2 regions of the Micromonospora palythoicola genome follow, and region 1 is predicted to be linked to the other one. Evidence: predicted binding sites of a transcription regulator. Region 1 holds the regulator's gene; the other holds the start of a gene.
What was found. Region 1 encodes HrcA, which represses chaperone genes, less so after heat shock. Its sites were predicted from a motif close to GGTTNGCACNCTCNNNNNGAGNGTGCNAACC; they were not measured.
Positions count from the first base shown of each region.

Region 2: the regulator HrcA is predicted to act here: its motif matches at 3,904-3,934, upstream of groES (co-chaperone GroES).

Region 1 is NZ_JBAGKI010000015.1:34,111-41,545, forward strand. It holds gene V5O40_RS09370 (16S rRNA (uracil(1498)-N(3))-methyltransferase) at 1-668, opposite strand, end outside; gene dnaJ (molecular chaperone DnaJ) at 670-1,815, opposite strand; gene hrcA (heat-inducible transcriptional repressor HrcA) at 1,889-2,911, opposite strand; gene V5O40_RS09385 (DUF4870 domain-containing protein) at 3,123-3,698, shown strand; gene hemW (radical SAM family heme chaperone HemW) at 3,726-4,949, opposite strand; gene V5O40_RS09395 (enoyl-CoA hydratase-related protein) at 4,970-5,758, shown strand; gene V5O40_RS09400 (hypothetical protein) at 5,877-6,836, shown strand; gene V5O40_RS09405 (phytanoyl-CoA dioxygenase family protein) at 7,055-7,435, shown strand, end outside.
Region 2 is NZ_JBAGKI010000058.1:26,336-33,770, forward strand. It holds gene V5O40_RS21795 (sulfite oxidase) at 1-1,524, opposite strand, end outside; gene groL (chaperonin GroEL) at 1,733-3,382, opposite strand; gene groES (co-chaperone GroES) at 3,455-3,769, opposite strand; gene V5O40_RS21810 (helix-turn-helix domain-containing protein) at 4,140-4,940, shown strand; gene V5O40_RS21815 (DUF397 domain-containing protein) at 4,931-5,116, shown strand; gene V5O40_RS21820 (THUMP-like domain-containing protein) at 5,605-6,894, shown strand; gene ybaK (Cys-tRNA(Pro) deacylase) at 6,967-7,435, shown strand, end outside.

The sequences.
Region 1 (7,435 bases):
ACCGACGGGCCGAGCCGCACCGGTCGGGCACCGGCTTCCTGGAAGGCCGACAGCTCGGCCGGGGTGATGCCGCCCTCCGGGCCCACCACCAGCACGATCTCGCCGTGGTCGGGCAGCTCGACGGTGGTGAGTCGGTCGGTCGCCTCCTCGTGCAGCACGTACCCGGCGGCCGCCCCGGCGATCCGGCGCGTCACCGACGCGGTGCTCTCGTCCGGCGCGCCCGCCACCACCGGCAGCCACGCCCGCCGGGCCTGCTTCGTCGCCTCCCGGCTGGTGGCGAGCCACCTGCCCCGGGCCCGTACGCCCCGCTCGCCGCGCCACTGCACCACCGAGCGGCCCGCCGCCCAGGGGACTATCTCGTCCACGCCCGCCTCGGTCATCGACTGCACGGCCAGCTCGCCCCGGTCGCCCTTGGCGATGCCCTGGACCACCACCAGGCGGGGGTTCGCCGCGTCGACGTACCCCCGGTCGGTCACGTCGAGGTCGAGGGTGCCCCGGCCGACGGCGGTGACCACGGCGGTGGCGGTGCCGCCCCGACCGTCGGCGAGCAACACCTGCTCGCCGACGCGCAGCCGCTGCACGGTGGCGGCGTGGTGGCCCTCCGGGCCGTCCAGCACCGTCGAGGCGGCGGTGGGCAGCGACTCGACCAGGAACAGCGGGGCGGACACGTCAGGCGTGGCCGTTGAAGGCGTCGCGCATCCGGGAGAAGAAGCCACCCTGCTTGGTCAGCTCGGCGACCTCCTCGCCTCGGGTCTTGGCGAACTCGCGCAGCATCCGCTCCTGGTCGGCGTCGAGCTTGGTGGGGGTACGCACGTCCAGGTGGACGTAGAGGTCGCCCCGCCCGGTGCCACGCAGGTGCGGTACGCCCCGGGCCCGCAGCCGCAGGGTGCTGCCCGGCTGGGTGCCCGGCTTGACGTCGACCGGTTCCTCGCTGTCGAGCGTCTTGATGGTCAGCCGGGTGCCGAGCGCGGCGGCGGTCATCGGCACGGTGACCCGGCAGTGCAGGTCGTCGCCCTTGCGGGAGAAGACGTCGTGCGGCCGTTCGTGGATCTCCACGTAGAGGTCACCGGCGGTGCCGCCGCCCGGGCCGACCTCGCCCTGCTGGGCCAGGCGGATCCGCATGCCGTCCTCCACCCCGGCGGGGATCTTGACGGTCAGCGACCGGCGGGTGCGGACCCGGCCGTCACCGGCGCAGGTCGGGCAGGGCTGCGGGATGGTGGTGCCGTAGCCCTGGCAGACGGTGCAGGGCCGGGCGGAGACCACCTGGCCGAGAAAGGTGCGTTGCACCGACTGCACCTCGCCCCGCCCGCCGCACGCCTCGCAGGTGGCCAGGTGGGTGCCGGCGGCGGTGCCGGCGCCGGAGCAGGTGGTGCAGAGCACGGCGGTGTCGACGGTGATCGGCGCCTCGACACCGAAGGCCGTCTCCTGGAGGTCCAGCTCCAGTCGCAGGATCGCGTCGGCACCGGGGCGGGTACGCGGACGCGGGCCGCGTCCGGCGCCGGTGGCGCCACCGAAGAACGCGTCCATGATGTCCTGGAAGCCGACGAAGGGTCCGGCTCCGCCGGGGCCGCCCGGACCGCCGGGCCCGCCCCCACCGGGTGCCAGCGGGTCCCCGCCCAGGTCGACGATCTGCCGTTTCCGATCGTCCGAGAGGACCTCGTACGCGGCGTTGATGTCCTTGAACTTCTCCTGTGCCTCCGGATCCGGATTCACGTCCGGATGGAACTGGCGCGCCAGCTTGCGATAGGCGCGCTTGATCTCGTCGTCGGAGGCACCCTTGCTCACGCCGAGAATGCCGTAGTAGTCCCTGGCCACTGCGTTCCGTGTCCTCGTGTTCGTCTCGAGTTACGCCGTTCGGCGGCGGCAGCCTGCCGTCGGCCCTGACTTGTCAGTTCTGGGCCAGCAGCTCGCCCACGTAGCGTGCCACGGCCCTCACCGTGGCGATGGTTCCGGGGTAGTCCATCCGGGTCGGTCCGAGCACGCCCATCCCCCCGACGATGGTCGCGCCCGGGCCGTACCCGGTGCTGACCACGGAGGCCGCCCGCAGGTTGTCGTACTCGTTCTCGTCGCCGATGCGCACCCGCAGGGTGCTCGGCTCCACCTCGCCGATGAGCTTGAGCAGCACGACCTCCTCCTCAAGTGCTTCGAGGATCGGACGCAGCGAGCCCTGGAAGTCGAGCAGGCCGCCCCGGGCGAGGTTGGCGGTGCCGGCCAGGGCCAGCCGCTCCTCGTGCCGTTCGACCAGGGTCTCCAGCAGCACCGTGGACAGGGTGGTCATCGCCGGGCGCAGGTGCGGCGCGCAGTCGTCGATGAGGGTCTGCACCAGCGGCGGGGTCTCCGACAGGCGGACGCCCACCAGTTTCTCGTTCACCAGCCGGCGCAGGTCCAGCACGTCGTCGGCGGGGACCGGTGCGGGCAGCTCGACCAGCCGCTGCTCGACCCGGCCGGTGTCGGCGATCATCACCAGCATCAGCCGGGTGGTGGAGATCGGCACCAGTTCCAGGTGACGCACCCGGGACCGGGCCAGGCTCGGATACTGCACGACGGCGACCTGCCGGGTCAGCTGCGCCAGCAGCCGCACCGTGCGGTGCACCACGTCGTCGAGATCCACGGCACCGGCCAGGAAGCGCTCGATCGCCCGGCGTTCGGCCGGGCTGAGCGGCTTGACCCGGCTCAACCGGTCGACGAAGAGGCGGTAGCCACGGTCGGTGGGCACCCGCCCCGCGCTGGTGTGCGGCTGGCGGATGTAGCCCTCCTCCTCCAGCACGGCCATGTCGTTGCGAACGGTGGCCGGTGAGACACCGAGCTGGTGCCGCTCGACGAGCGACTTGCTGCCGACCGGCTCCTGGGTGGCGACGTAGTCCTCGACGATCGCCCGGAGCACGGCGAGCTTCCGGTCGTCCAGACCCATCCTTGCCACCTCCTGTCGCAGGTCAGCTCGCGGCGTCACGACCGCCAGAGGAACACTCTGGCACTCGACTGTAGCGAGTGCCAGTCTACGTCGGCGCCCCCGTCCACGCGATGATCAAGTCAGCACCTGTCGTCATCGAGCCGATCGGCGGGTTGACACTCGCCGGTGTCGCTCTGGTGCACCGTTGCCGCTGGCACCTACCGTGGCCTCCATGACTGAACCACCTCGTCCCCCGGACTCCGGCGACGAACCCACGACACCACTGTCCGGTTCGCCTGGCCAGGGCGGCTATCCCCCGCCCGGCGGCTATCCACCCCCCACCGGCGACCAGCCGCCGCCGGCCGGCTACCCCCCACCCGGCGGTTATCCGCCGCCGGGAGCACCCGGTGTCGGCTACCCGACGGGAGGCTACGGCGCTCCCGGTGGTGGCTACGCCAACAACGAGGACAAGACCTGGGTGCTGATCGCACACTTCGGCGGCCCGCTCGGCGTGGTCGTCGGCGGCGGGCTCTTCGGCTGGGTGGCACCGCTGATCGCGATGATGGTCCGCGGGCAGCAGTCCCCGATCGCCCGGGCGCACTCGGTGGCCGCGCTGAACTTCCAGCTCACCTGGGCGGTCGTCGGGGTGCTGAGCTGGGTGCTCGCCACGATCACCTGCGGCATCCTGTTCTTCGTGCCGATCATCGTCGCGATCGTGCCACTGATCTTCGGCATCATCGGCGGGGTGAAGGCCAATGAGGGTGTGCTCTACCAGTACCCGATGACCTACGCCTTCGTGAAGCGCTGACCGCGCCGACCGGTCTGATGACGGGGATCAGGGCAGCAGGTCGCGGACCACGGCGTCGGCGAGCAATCGGCCGCGCAGGGTGAGCACGGCGCGCCCGGCGGCGTGGGCGGGCTCGGCGAGCAACCCGGCGGCCAGCGCACGCGCCGCGCCGGCCCGTCCGGCGTCGGTCAACACGTCCAGCGGCAGGCCGCCGGCCAGTCGCAGGCGGAGCATGACGTCCTCCATGTGCGCCTCGTCGCCGGTGAGCACCTCCCGGGCCTGCCCGGGAGACTCCCCGGCGGCGAGGCGTTGCGCGTACGAGGCGGGATGTTTGACGTTCCACCAGCGCACCCCGCCCACGTGGCTGTGCGCCCCCGGCCCGAGGCCCCACCAGTCCCCGCCGGTCCAGTAGAGCAGGTTGTGCCGGCAGCGCGCCTGCGGCGTGCGGGCCCAGTTGGACACCTCGTACCAGGAGAAGCCGGCCGCGCCGAGGGTCGCCTCGGCGGCCAGGTACCGGTCCGCCGCCACGTCCTCGTCCGGGTACGGCAGCTCGCCCCGGCGCATCCGGGCGGCGAGTCGGGTGCCGTCCTCGACGATCAGGGCGTACGCGCTGACGTGGTCAACGCCGGCGGCCACCACCTGGTCCAGTGAGGCGGCGAAGTCCTCGGCCCGCTCCCTCGGCGTGCCGTAGATCAGGTCGAGATTGACGTGGTCGAAGCCCGCGTCGCGGGCCTCCAGGGCCGCGGCGGTGGCCCGGCCGGCGCTGTGCCGGCGGTCCAGCACGGCGAGCACCCCGGGCGCGGCCGACTGCATGCCCAGCGAGATCCGGGTGTACCCGGCCGCGCGCAGCTCCTTCAGCGAGGTGGGCGTCACCGACTCCGGGTTCGCCTCGGTGGTCACCTCCGCGTCGGCGGCCAGTCCCCAGGTCCGGTCGATCGCGTCCAGGATGCGGGCCAGGTCGTCGGTGGGCAGCAGGGTGGGGGTGCCGCCGCCGACGAAGACCGTCCGCACCCGTGGCGGCGGAGCGTCCTTGAGCACCCGGGCGGCGAGTGCCAGCTCCGCCAGCACGGTGTCGGCGTAGCCCGCCCGGCTCGCTCCGCCACCCAGCTCGTCGGCGGTGTACGTGTTGAAGTCGCAGTAGCCGCACCGGCTCGCGCAGAAGGGCACGTGCACGTAGACCCCGAAACCCCGGGCGCCCACGGACGCGCGGGCGGACGCGGGCAGCGACCCGTCGGCCGGGACGGGCTCGCCTGCTGGAAGGACGCCGGGCATGGCCACTAGTGTGCCCTGGCATGACCTCTCCCGACGCGCTCGTGCGGGTCGCCACGGCCCACGGGGTGACCACGCTCACCCTGGACAGCCCGCACAACCGCAACGCGCTCTCCACACCGTTGATGACCGAACTGCTGGCGGCGCTGGCCGCCGCGGTCGCCGACGACGCGGTCCGGGTGATCGTGCTGGACCACACCGGGCCGGTCTTCTGTTCCGGAGCCGACCTGAAGGAGACCGCGGCGGCGTACGCCAGCGGCTCGGTGCCCGCCGGCATGCTGGGTGACGTGCTCGCGGCGGTCCGGGAGTGCCCGAAGCCGGTGCTGGCCAGGGTCGCCGGCCCGGCTCGGGCCGGCGGCCTGGGCCTGATCGCGGCGGCCGACCTGGCGGTCTGCGCGGCCGAGGCCACGTTCGCCTTCACCGAGGTGCGGATCGGGGTGATCCCCGCGGTGATCTCCGCGACGGTGCTGCCCCACCTGACGACCCGGGCGGCGGCCGAGCTGTACCTGACCGGCGACACCTTCGACGGCCGGCGGGCGGCCGAGATCGGCCTGGTCACCGCCGCGGTGCCGGCCGAGGAACTGGACGCCACGGTGCGGCGGTACTGCGACTCGCTGGTACGTGGTGCCCCCGCGGCGCTGGCCGGGGCGAAGCGACTGCTGCGCCGTCCGCCCGCCGTCGACCTGCGCGCCGAGCTGGCCGAGCTGGCCGAGCTGTCCACCGGGTACTTCCTGTCGGCCGACGGGGTCGAGGGGGTCACCGCGTTCCGGGAGAAGCGGGCACCGCGCTGGGTGGCGGAACTCGGTAGGTGAGGTACGGCCGGGACGGGGAACCTCGGGTTGCGCGTGAGTGCCGGGCGGGGACGGAACCGGTCGGACGACACGTACGGGTCGATGCGGGACGTACGCTTGGCGGACCTTGACACAGGAGGTGCGGGTGCGATCTCGGGCTGTCGCGACGGGCTTCGTGGTCCTCGTCCTGATCGCCGCGATCGGGATGATCGTGGTGCTGAGGCAGGCCGGTGACGGGCTACGGCTGCCGCTGGCCGGCCGGGCCTGCACGGTGCAGGCCGACGGCGAGGTGACGCTCGACTCGCAGCAGATGGCGAACGCGGCGACCATCGCGGCGATCGGCGTGCAGCGCGAGATGCCCGAGCGGGCGGTGGTGGTGGCGCTCGCCACCGCGTACCAGGAGTCCGGGCTGCGCAATCTGACCGGTGGCGACCGCGACTCCGTGGGGCTGTTCCAGCAGCGACCGAGCCAGGGATGGGGCACACCAACCCAGATCCGCGACCCCCGGTACGCGGCTGGCAAGTTCTACGCGGCGTTGAAGAAGGTGCGCGGCTGGCAGGACATGCGGGTCACCGACGCCGCGCAGAAGGTGCAGCGCTCGGCCTTCCCGGAGGCGTACGAGAAGTGGGCCGACGAGTCGCAGGTGCTCACCCGGGCGCTGCTCGGTCACGCCAGCACGGCGGTCAGCTGCTCGGTGGGCGGTGATCCGGTGCTGCGCGGTGCCGCCGCCATCGCCGCGCTGACCGAGGGACTGTCGCTCGACTGGGGCCTGGTGGCCCTCCGCTCCGACGACGACCGGCGGGCGGGCCGGGGCTACTTCAGCTCCGCCGTCGACAGCTACGGCAACCCGACCCTGCTGAAGGTGGGCGTCAACGACTTCGAGCGGAGCCCCGCCGGCAGCCTGACGACCTCCGCCGAGGGCGTGCGGGCCGGCTGGCGGTACACGCACTGGCTGGTCTCCCACGCGAAGGAGCACGGGGTGAAGCGGGTCACCTACGACGGCCGGGAGTGGACCGCCAAGCGCGGCGACTGGAAGCGGTTGCCGGACAGCGACCGGGGCGACACGGAGGTCCTCGCCGAGGTCCACGCCGACGTCTGAGCGACCCCGATCTCCTTACCCGCAGTCACCGCAAAAACCGGCAATTAATCACGTAACACTCCGTCTCGCCACGTTGGGTGACGTGCGGTAGTCGAGCAACCGCCATCAGTCGTCATGCCTGTGGAAAGGTCACGGGGTGCCCCACGGGCCGTCCGGACGCGCGTTACGATCGGCGGCCTGTGCCAGAAATGGTTTCACCTCTTGGGGAGGGGTACGACGTGGCGTTCGACTACGGCGACCGGACCGGCTACGAACCGATCAGTGACGTCGACCGCAAGGAGTTCCACGAGCAGGGCTTTCTCCTGCTGCGAAACGTCCTGACCGAGGATCACCGAGCCGCTCTCGAGGCCGCGGTCGACCGGGTGTACGAGGAGGAGAAGGCCAAGGGCAACACCACCAAGGATGGCACCCTGCACCTGCTGGGTTTCCTCGAGCGGGACGAGCTCTTCGGCGAGCTGCTCACCCACCCGATCGCGTTCCCCTACATGTGGGGCCTGGCGGGCTGGAACATCTACACCCACCACAACCACCTCGACGTGACGCCGCCGGCGTTGGAGCCCGAGAAGCCGTACTGGGGTTGGCACCAGGACGGGTACCGG
Region 2 (7,435 bases), on a different contig from region 1:
GGCCTGTTGCCAGGGCCCCTCATCGACCCGGACCTCGACCCGGTCGATGCCCCGGTGCTGCGCCCACGCGACACCCGCGACGGTGACCGGGCCGGCGGCCGGCCGGTTGCGCGGGCGGGGCGTGTCGATCCGCGACTGCGTCTTCACCGGCCCCTGCGCCGACCAGCCCCGGGGCACCCAGTACGCGTCGAAGTCGGCGAAGCTGGTCAACTCCAGCTCGGTGATCCACTTGCACGCCGACACGTAGCCGTACAGGCCCGGCACCACCATCCGGACCGGGAAACCGTGCTGCACCGGCAGCGGCTCCCCGTTCATGCCGACGGCGAGCAACGCGTCCCGCCCGTCGCGCAGCACCTCGGTCGGGGTGCCGCAGGTCCAACCGTCGACCGAGCGCCCGACCACCTGGTCGGCGCCGTCCAGCGGCCCCACCTCGTCGAGCAGTTCCCGGATCGGTACGCCGAGCCAGCGCGCGTTGCCGATCAGGTCGCCGCCGACCTCGTTGGAGACGCAGGCCAGTGTCACGTACCGCTCCACCATCGGCCGGGCGAGCAGATCGGCGTAGCTCAGCGTGACCGGGTTGCGGACCCGGCCGTGAATGCGCAGACGCCAGGTCTCCGGGTCGACCTGCGGCACCACGAGCGCGGTGTCGATCCGGTAGAAGCTGCGGTTGGAGGTGACGTAGCTGGCCAGGCCGGGCTGGGCCAGGTCGGCGCCGGGCGGCACCGGTGGTGCGGGCGAGACCGGGGGCGGCAGCGTGATCGCCTCGCGGGCCGCCGACACGCCCTGCCGACCGGCCAGCCAACGCCCCGCCACTCCCCCCACGGCAGCCACCCCGAGCAGGGTGCCGACACCGGTGAGGAACCGTCGCCGCGAGTCCGGGTCGACTCGCCGCCCCGGGCCCGCGGCGCCCGTTGGGCCGCCGGAGGCCGGCGGGCTTCCCGGGACCGACGGAGTGCCGGCCGACGCGGTCGGATCGGTCGCCGTCCCGTCGAGCCCCCCGGCGGTTCCGACCGTGTTCGGGTCCGGCACGGCGGGACCGGTCACCGAGGGCGGGCCGGACGGCGTCGGTGGAGACCAGGGCCAGGGGTCGAGTTCCAGCGGACCGGCGATGAACGCCCACAGCGCCAGGCCGCCGACCGCCGCGCCGACCAGCGACGGCAGCACGTCGGCGGCGTTGGCACCGGCGCGGGTCAGGGCCGCCGCCGCGCCGATCCCGCCGAAGACGACGATGCCGGCCAGGCCCACCGTCAGCCGCCGGGCGGCCAGCATGCCGATCAGGGCGGCGAAGCCGCCGAGCAGCAGCGCCGTCCCGACCAGCAGAGCGATCTTGTCGTACGTGCCGAAGACCTCGATGCCGAACCGCTTGACCGGCTCGGGGGCGGTGTCCACGACGAGACCGCCGACCGCCACGAGCGGGGACGACCGGGGGCCGGTCAGGGCGGCGACCAGTTCGGCGGTGCCGATGGCCGCCGCGGCGGCGGCGACGCCGGCCAGGGCGGCGAACCGGGGTGACGTGCTGCTCACCCGCCCAGTGTTTCCCACCGACCAACGGTCCGGTAGTCGACGTCGGCTTCCGTAACCTCTCGTCACGGGTGGACCGCGCGCGACCACGTCCGGCGTCACCGGGCCACCACCGACGCCGGCCCCAGCTCCGACGCGCGACCGCCCCGCTCACGCGCGTGGGGCGCACCGTCTCGTCGACGGTTCGCCCCACGTCCGGCGTACGGCAGGGTCAGAAGCCCGGGCCGTGCTGGTGGCTGTGGCCGTGGCCGTGCGAGTGGCCGTGGCCGCCCGCGGCGGGCTCCGGCTCGGCCGGCTTCTCCACCACGAGACTTTCGGTGGTGAGCAGCAGACCGGCGATCGACGCGGCGTTGGTGACCGCGTTGCGGGTCACCTTCACCGGGTCGATGATGCCGGACTTGGTCAGGTCGACGTACTCGCCGACGGCGGCGTCGAGACCGTGGCCCCAGTCGCTGCCGGCAACCTTCTGCACGACGACGTAGCCGTCGTGGCCGGCGTTCTGGGCGATCCAGCGCAGCGGCTCGACGAGTGCCTTACGCACGATCGACACGCCGACCTTCTCGTCACCGGTGAAGCCGAGGTCGTCGTCGAGCACCGACAGGATCTGCGCCAGGGCGGCACCGCCGCCGGGCACCGTACCCTCCTCGACCGCGGCCTTGGTCGCGGCGATGGCGTCCTCGATGCGGTGCTTGCGCTCCTTCATCTCGACCTCGGTGGCCGCGCCGACCTTGACCACCGCGATCCCGCCGGAGAGCTTGGCCAGCCGCTCGGCGAGCTTCTCCCGGTCCCACTCGGAGTCCGAGGCCTCGATCTCCTTGCGGATCTGCGCGACCCGGTCGGTCACCTCGCTGGCCTGGCCACCACCATCGACGATCGTGGTGTTCTCCTTGTCGACCACGATGCGCCGGGCGCTGCCCAGCACCTCCAGGCCAACCTGGTCGAGCTTGTAACCCAGCTCCGGGGCGACCAGCTCGGCGCCGGTGAGGATCGCCATGTCCTGGAGCATCGCCTTGCGCCGGTCGCCGAAACCGGGCGCCTTGACCGCGCAGACCTTGATGGTCTTGCGGATCGCGTTGACCACCAGGGTGGACAGCGCTTGGCCCTCGACGTCCTCGGCGATGATGAGCAGCGGCTTGTTGTTCTGGAGGACCTTCTCCAGCAGCGGCAGCAGCTCCTCGATCGCGGAGATCTTCTGCGTGGTGATCAGGATGTACGCGTCCTCCAGGACGGACTCCTGCGACTCCGCGTCGGTGACGAAGTTCGGCGAGATGAAGCCCTTGTCGAACTGGAGGCCCTCGGTGACGTCCAGCTCGGTGTGCAGGGCGGAGCCCTCCTCGACGGTGATCACACCGTCGCGGCCGACCTTCTCCATCGCCTCGGCGATCAGTTCACCGATGGTGGCGTCCTGCGCCGAGATGGTGGCGACGTGCGCCACCGACTTCTTGTCGGAGACCTCGACGGCCTTGTCGAGCAGCGCCGCGGAGACCTTGGTGGCGGCGGCGTCGATGCCGCGCTTGAGGCCGGCCGGGTTGGCGCCCGCGGTGACGTTGCGCAGGCCCTCGCGGACCATGGCCTGGGCGAGCACGGTCGCGGTGGTGGTCCCGTCGCCGGCGACGTCGTTGGTCTTGGTCGCCACCTCCTTGACCAGCTGCGCGCCGAGGTTCTCGTACGGGTTGGTGAGCTCGATCTCCTTGGCGATGGTCACACCATCGTTGGTGATCGTCGGCGCACCGAATTTCTTGTCGAGGACGACGTTGCGCCCGCGCGGCCCGAGGGTGACCTTGACCGCGTCAGCGAGCGCGTTGACACCGTGCTCCAGCAGGTGCCGGGCGTCGTCCGAGAAGCTCAGGATCTTCGCCATGAATGTCCCTTCGAAGCGACGTTGCCCCGGCCCGGCGAGCCGGACCGGGGCAACGACACTGATCGGTCTGTCTTACTTCTCGATGACCGCGAGGACGTCGCGGGCGGAGAGCACCAGGTACTCCTCGCCGGCGTACTTGACCTCGGTGCCGCCGTACTTCGAGTAGAGAACGGTGTCGCCGACGGAGACGTCGATCGGCACGCGGTTGCCCTTGTCGTCGATCCGGCCCGGGCCGACAGCGAGGACGGTGCCCTCCTGCGGCTTCTCCTTGGCGGTGTCGGGGATCACGATGCCCGAGGCGGTGGTGGTCTCGGCCTCGTTCGCCTGGACCACGATGCGGTCCTCGAGCGGCTTGATCGCAACCTTGGTCGCGGTAGTCACGGGCATACCCTCCTGGGGTACTTGGTTTCGTTGCCGATCGGCATGCCGACCGGCGTCAATCTGCCACATGCCACCGGGCGGGGCCGTCGTCGCGGGTGCCGGTCCGCCTGGCGTTCAACCCCCGGACACCAGGGCCCGAAGGTTGGCACCCTCAGGGTGAGAGTGCTAATCGCAGGTTATTCCTCGGCTAGCACTCCGTCAAGGAGAGTGCCAATCCACCGCCCTCGTGTCGTCGCTCCGCCGCACCCCGTCGCCACTTCTTCCGCACTCTTCCGATGCCGTTCGCCAGCGTTGACCGCAACACGCCGACAGTCACTTCCCCACCCGGCGGCCGGCCCTTACTCTCCGGCGCTACCACGTCACGGAGGGCGGACACATGGCGGACGTACCCACCCTGGGGTTCCTGCGCGACCAGTTGCGCCGAGCGCGCAAGGTGCGCGGGCTCAGCCAGGAGGAGCTGAGCAAAATGATCAACTATTCCGCGTCGGCGGTGAGCGCGATGGAGATCGGCCCGAACCAGCTCAGCGCCGACTACCTGGCCCGGTTCGACAAGGTGCTGGAGACCGGCGGGCTCTTCGTCGGGATGCTGGAGCTGATCCGGCTGCACGCCGAGCCGGACTGGTTCCGGCCGTGGGGCGAGATCGAGCGGGAGGCGGTCGCGCTGCGCTGGTACGACCCGGCCGTGGTGCCGGGCCTGCTCCAGACCGAGGCGTACGCCCGGGCGATGCTCCGGGCCGGTCCACCGCTCACCGACGAGCAGATCGAGAAGCGGGTGCTGGCCCGGATGGCCCGGCAGGAGGTGCTCACCCGCGAGGAGCCACCGCAGCTCGTCGCGGTGCTCGACGAGCAGGTGCTGCGCCGGCAGGTCGGTGAGCGGGCGACCATGCGCGAGCAACTGGAGCACCTGCGCACCCTCACCGATCGACCGCACGTCCAGGTGCGGATCATCCCGGCCGAGACCCCGTGGTACGGCGGTCTTGCCGGCCCCTTCGTGCTGGCCCGGCTCGCCGACGGCACCGAGGTGGCCCACCTCGACAACCAGCTCCGGGGGCACACCGTGGACAGCCCGAACGACCTTGCCAGCCTCGGGCGGCGTTGGGAGACTGTGGCCGGTGAGGCGCTGCCGCGCCGGCAGTCCGCCCGCCTGATCGAGGAAGTGGCGAAGTCATGGACCTGACCCGCGCGGCCTGGCGCAAGTCCTCCCGCAGCAATCAGAATGGCGGCGCCTGCGTCGAGGTCGCCGACAACCTGCCCGGCCTGGTCGCCGTACGCGACAGCAAGGACCCGGCCGGCCCGGTGCTCGCCTTCACCCCCGCCGCCTGGCGCGCCTTCGTCGCCACCCACACCCGCTAGACCCGACCCGGACGCCGCGTCCGCCCCGCGCCCGGCAACCGCCTCCGGCCCGGCTCGGCTCGACTCGGCCCAACTCGGCCCGACTCGGCTCGGGCTGCCCCAGTTGCCCGCCCTCGCCCCACGGGTGTTCGCCCTTGCCCCACGGGTGTGCGCGCGGGTTGCGGCATGACGCGCCCTCCCGCCGAGCTGACAGCCCCAGATGCCGCAACCCGCGCCCGCCGGCCGCACGTGGCATGCCGGACTGCGGCCTCGGGCCAGACGGCCTCCGAGCGAACCGGAATCCCGAGATGCCGCAAGTCGCGCCCTCCCGCCGACGTGAAGGCCCAAGATGCCGCAACCCGCGCCTGCCGGCGGACAAGAGATGCCGCAAGTCGCGCCTTCCGGCCAGCGTGAGGGCCCGAGATGCCGCGAGTCGCGACCGGCATGCCAGCGAGGGGCCGGCCTGGGCCTCGGGCGGGGCGCACAGGGGCGGGCGGAAGAATGGGCCTGTGGATCTGGAGCAGTTCGGCGCGTTGCGTACGGCCGAGGGGTCGGCCGCGCTCGACGCGGCGGGCCGGGTGGCCGGCGGCGATCCGCTGGTCGCGGCGGCGGCGCTGCGTTCGGCCGGAGTGCCGGCCGGGCTCGCGGCGGCGGCGCTGACCCAGGCGGAGCTGCGCCGCCGGGCGACCGGCAAGTTCGGGCCGGCGGCGGCCGGCATGTTCTTCACCCGCCCGGGGCTGGAGCAGGCCACCCGGCGGGTCGTCGCCCACCGGCGGGCGCGGCGGCTGCGCGCCGCCGGGGTGACCACGCTCGCCGACCTGGGCTGCGGGCTGGGTGCCGACGCGCTCGCCGCCGCCCGCGCCGGCATCCGGGTGTACGCGGTGGAGGCGGACCCGCTCACCGCCGCGCTGGCCGAGGCGAACGCCCGGGCCGCCGGGCTGGCCGACCTGGTCACCGTCGAGTGTGGGGACGCGACCGCGTTCGACGTGAGCCGGGTCGAGGCGGTCTTCTGCGACCCGGCCCGCCGCCGGGCCGGCACCGGTCGCCGGATCTTCGACCCGAACTCGTACTCGCCACCGTGGGACTTCGTGACCGGGCTGGCCGAGCGGGTGCCGCGCACGGTGGTGAAGGTCGCGCCGGGGATCGACCACGCACTGATCCCACCCGGTGCCGAGGCGGAGTGGGTGAGCGTCGACGGCGACCTGGTCGAGGCTGCCCTCTGGTGCGGTGAACTGGCCGAGGTTCCCCGCCGGGCGACCGTGCTGCAGGAAGGGCCCGCGGTTGACGCCTCCGGTGGTGTAGCGGCCCCCGCCGGTCACCAGGCCGGCGGCGGGGCCTATCACCCGGCCGGCGGCGGGACGTACCGCCCCGGCGGCCCGGCGGCGTACCAACTGACCGGAACGGGGGCGCGCGAGGCACCGGTCGGGCCGGTGCGGCGTTTCGTCTACGACCCGGATCCGGCGGTGGTCCGCGCGCACCTGATCGCCGAGCTGGCTGCCGACCTGGACGCCACCCTCGCCGACCCGAGCATCGCCTACCTCTACGCCGACGCCGCCCAGCGCACGCCGTACGCCCGGTGCCTGGAGGTCACCGACGTGCTGCCGTTCTCCCTCAAGCGGCTGCGGGCGCTGCTGCGGGAACGGCGGGTCGGCCGGGTGGAGATCCTCAAGCGCGGCTCCGCGCTGGAGCCCGAGCGGCTCCGGCGCGACCTGCGGCTGGCCGGCGACCAGCCGGCGAGCCTGGTGCTCACCCGGGTCGCCACCGCCCCGACGGTCCTGGTCTGCCGCCCGGTGGCCTGACCCCCGCGCCCCCGGGACCACCGGCTGAGAAGGCGCTGGCTCGGGCAGTGGGCCGGGGCTACCTTGGCGGGCATGGCGGGACGTGGCACTCCGGCGACGGCACTGCTGGCGAAGCGGAAGGTCGATCATCGCACCCATCCGTACGACGTCTCGCCCGACGAGCCCAACTACGGCGCGCTGGTCGCCGCCGCGCTCGCGGTGGCCCCGGAGCGGGTCTTCAAGACCCTGGTCACCGAGGTCGACGGGGCGCTGACGGTGGCGGTGGTACCGGTCACCGGCGACCTCGACCTCAAGGCGCTCGCGGCGGCCGTGGGCGGTAAGCGGGCCACGCTTGCCGAGCGGACGGCGGCCGAGCGGGCCACGGGATACGTACGCGGCGGCATCAGCCCGCTGGGCCAGCGGCGACGCCTGCCCACGGTCGTCGACGTCTCGGCCCTGGCGCATCCGACGGTGTACGTCTCCGCCGGTCGCCGAGGGCTTCAGGTGGAACTGGCCCCGGCCGACCTGGCCACCCTCACCGACGCCCGGTTCGCTCCCCTCG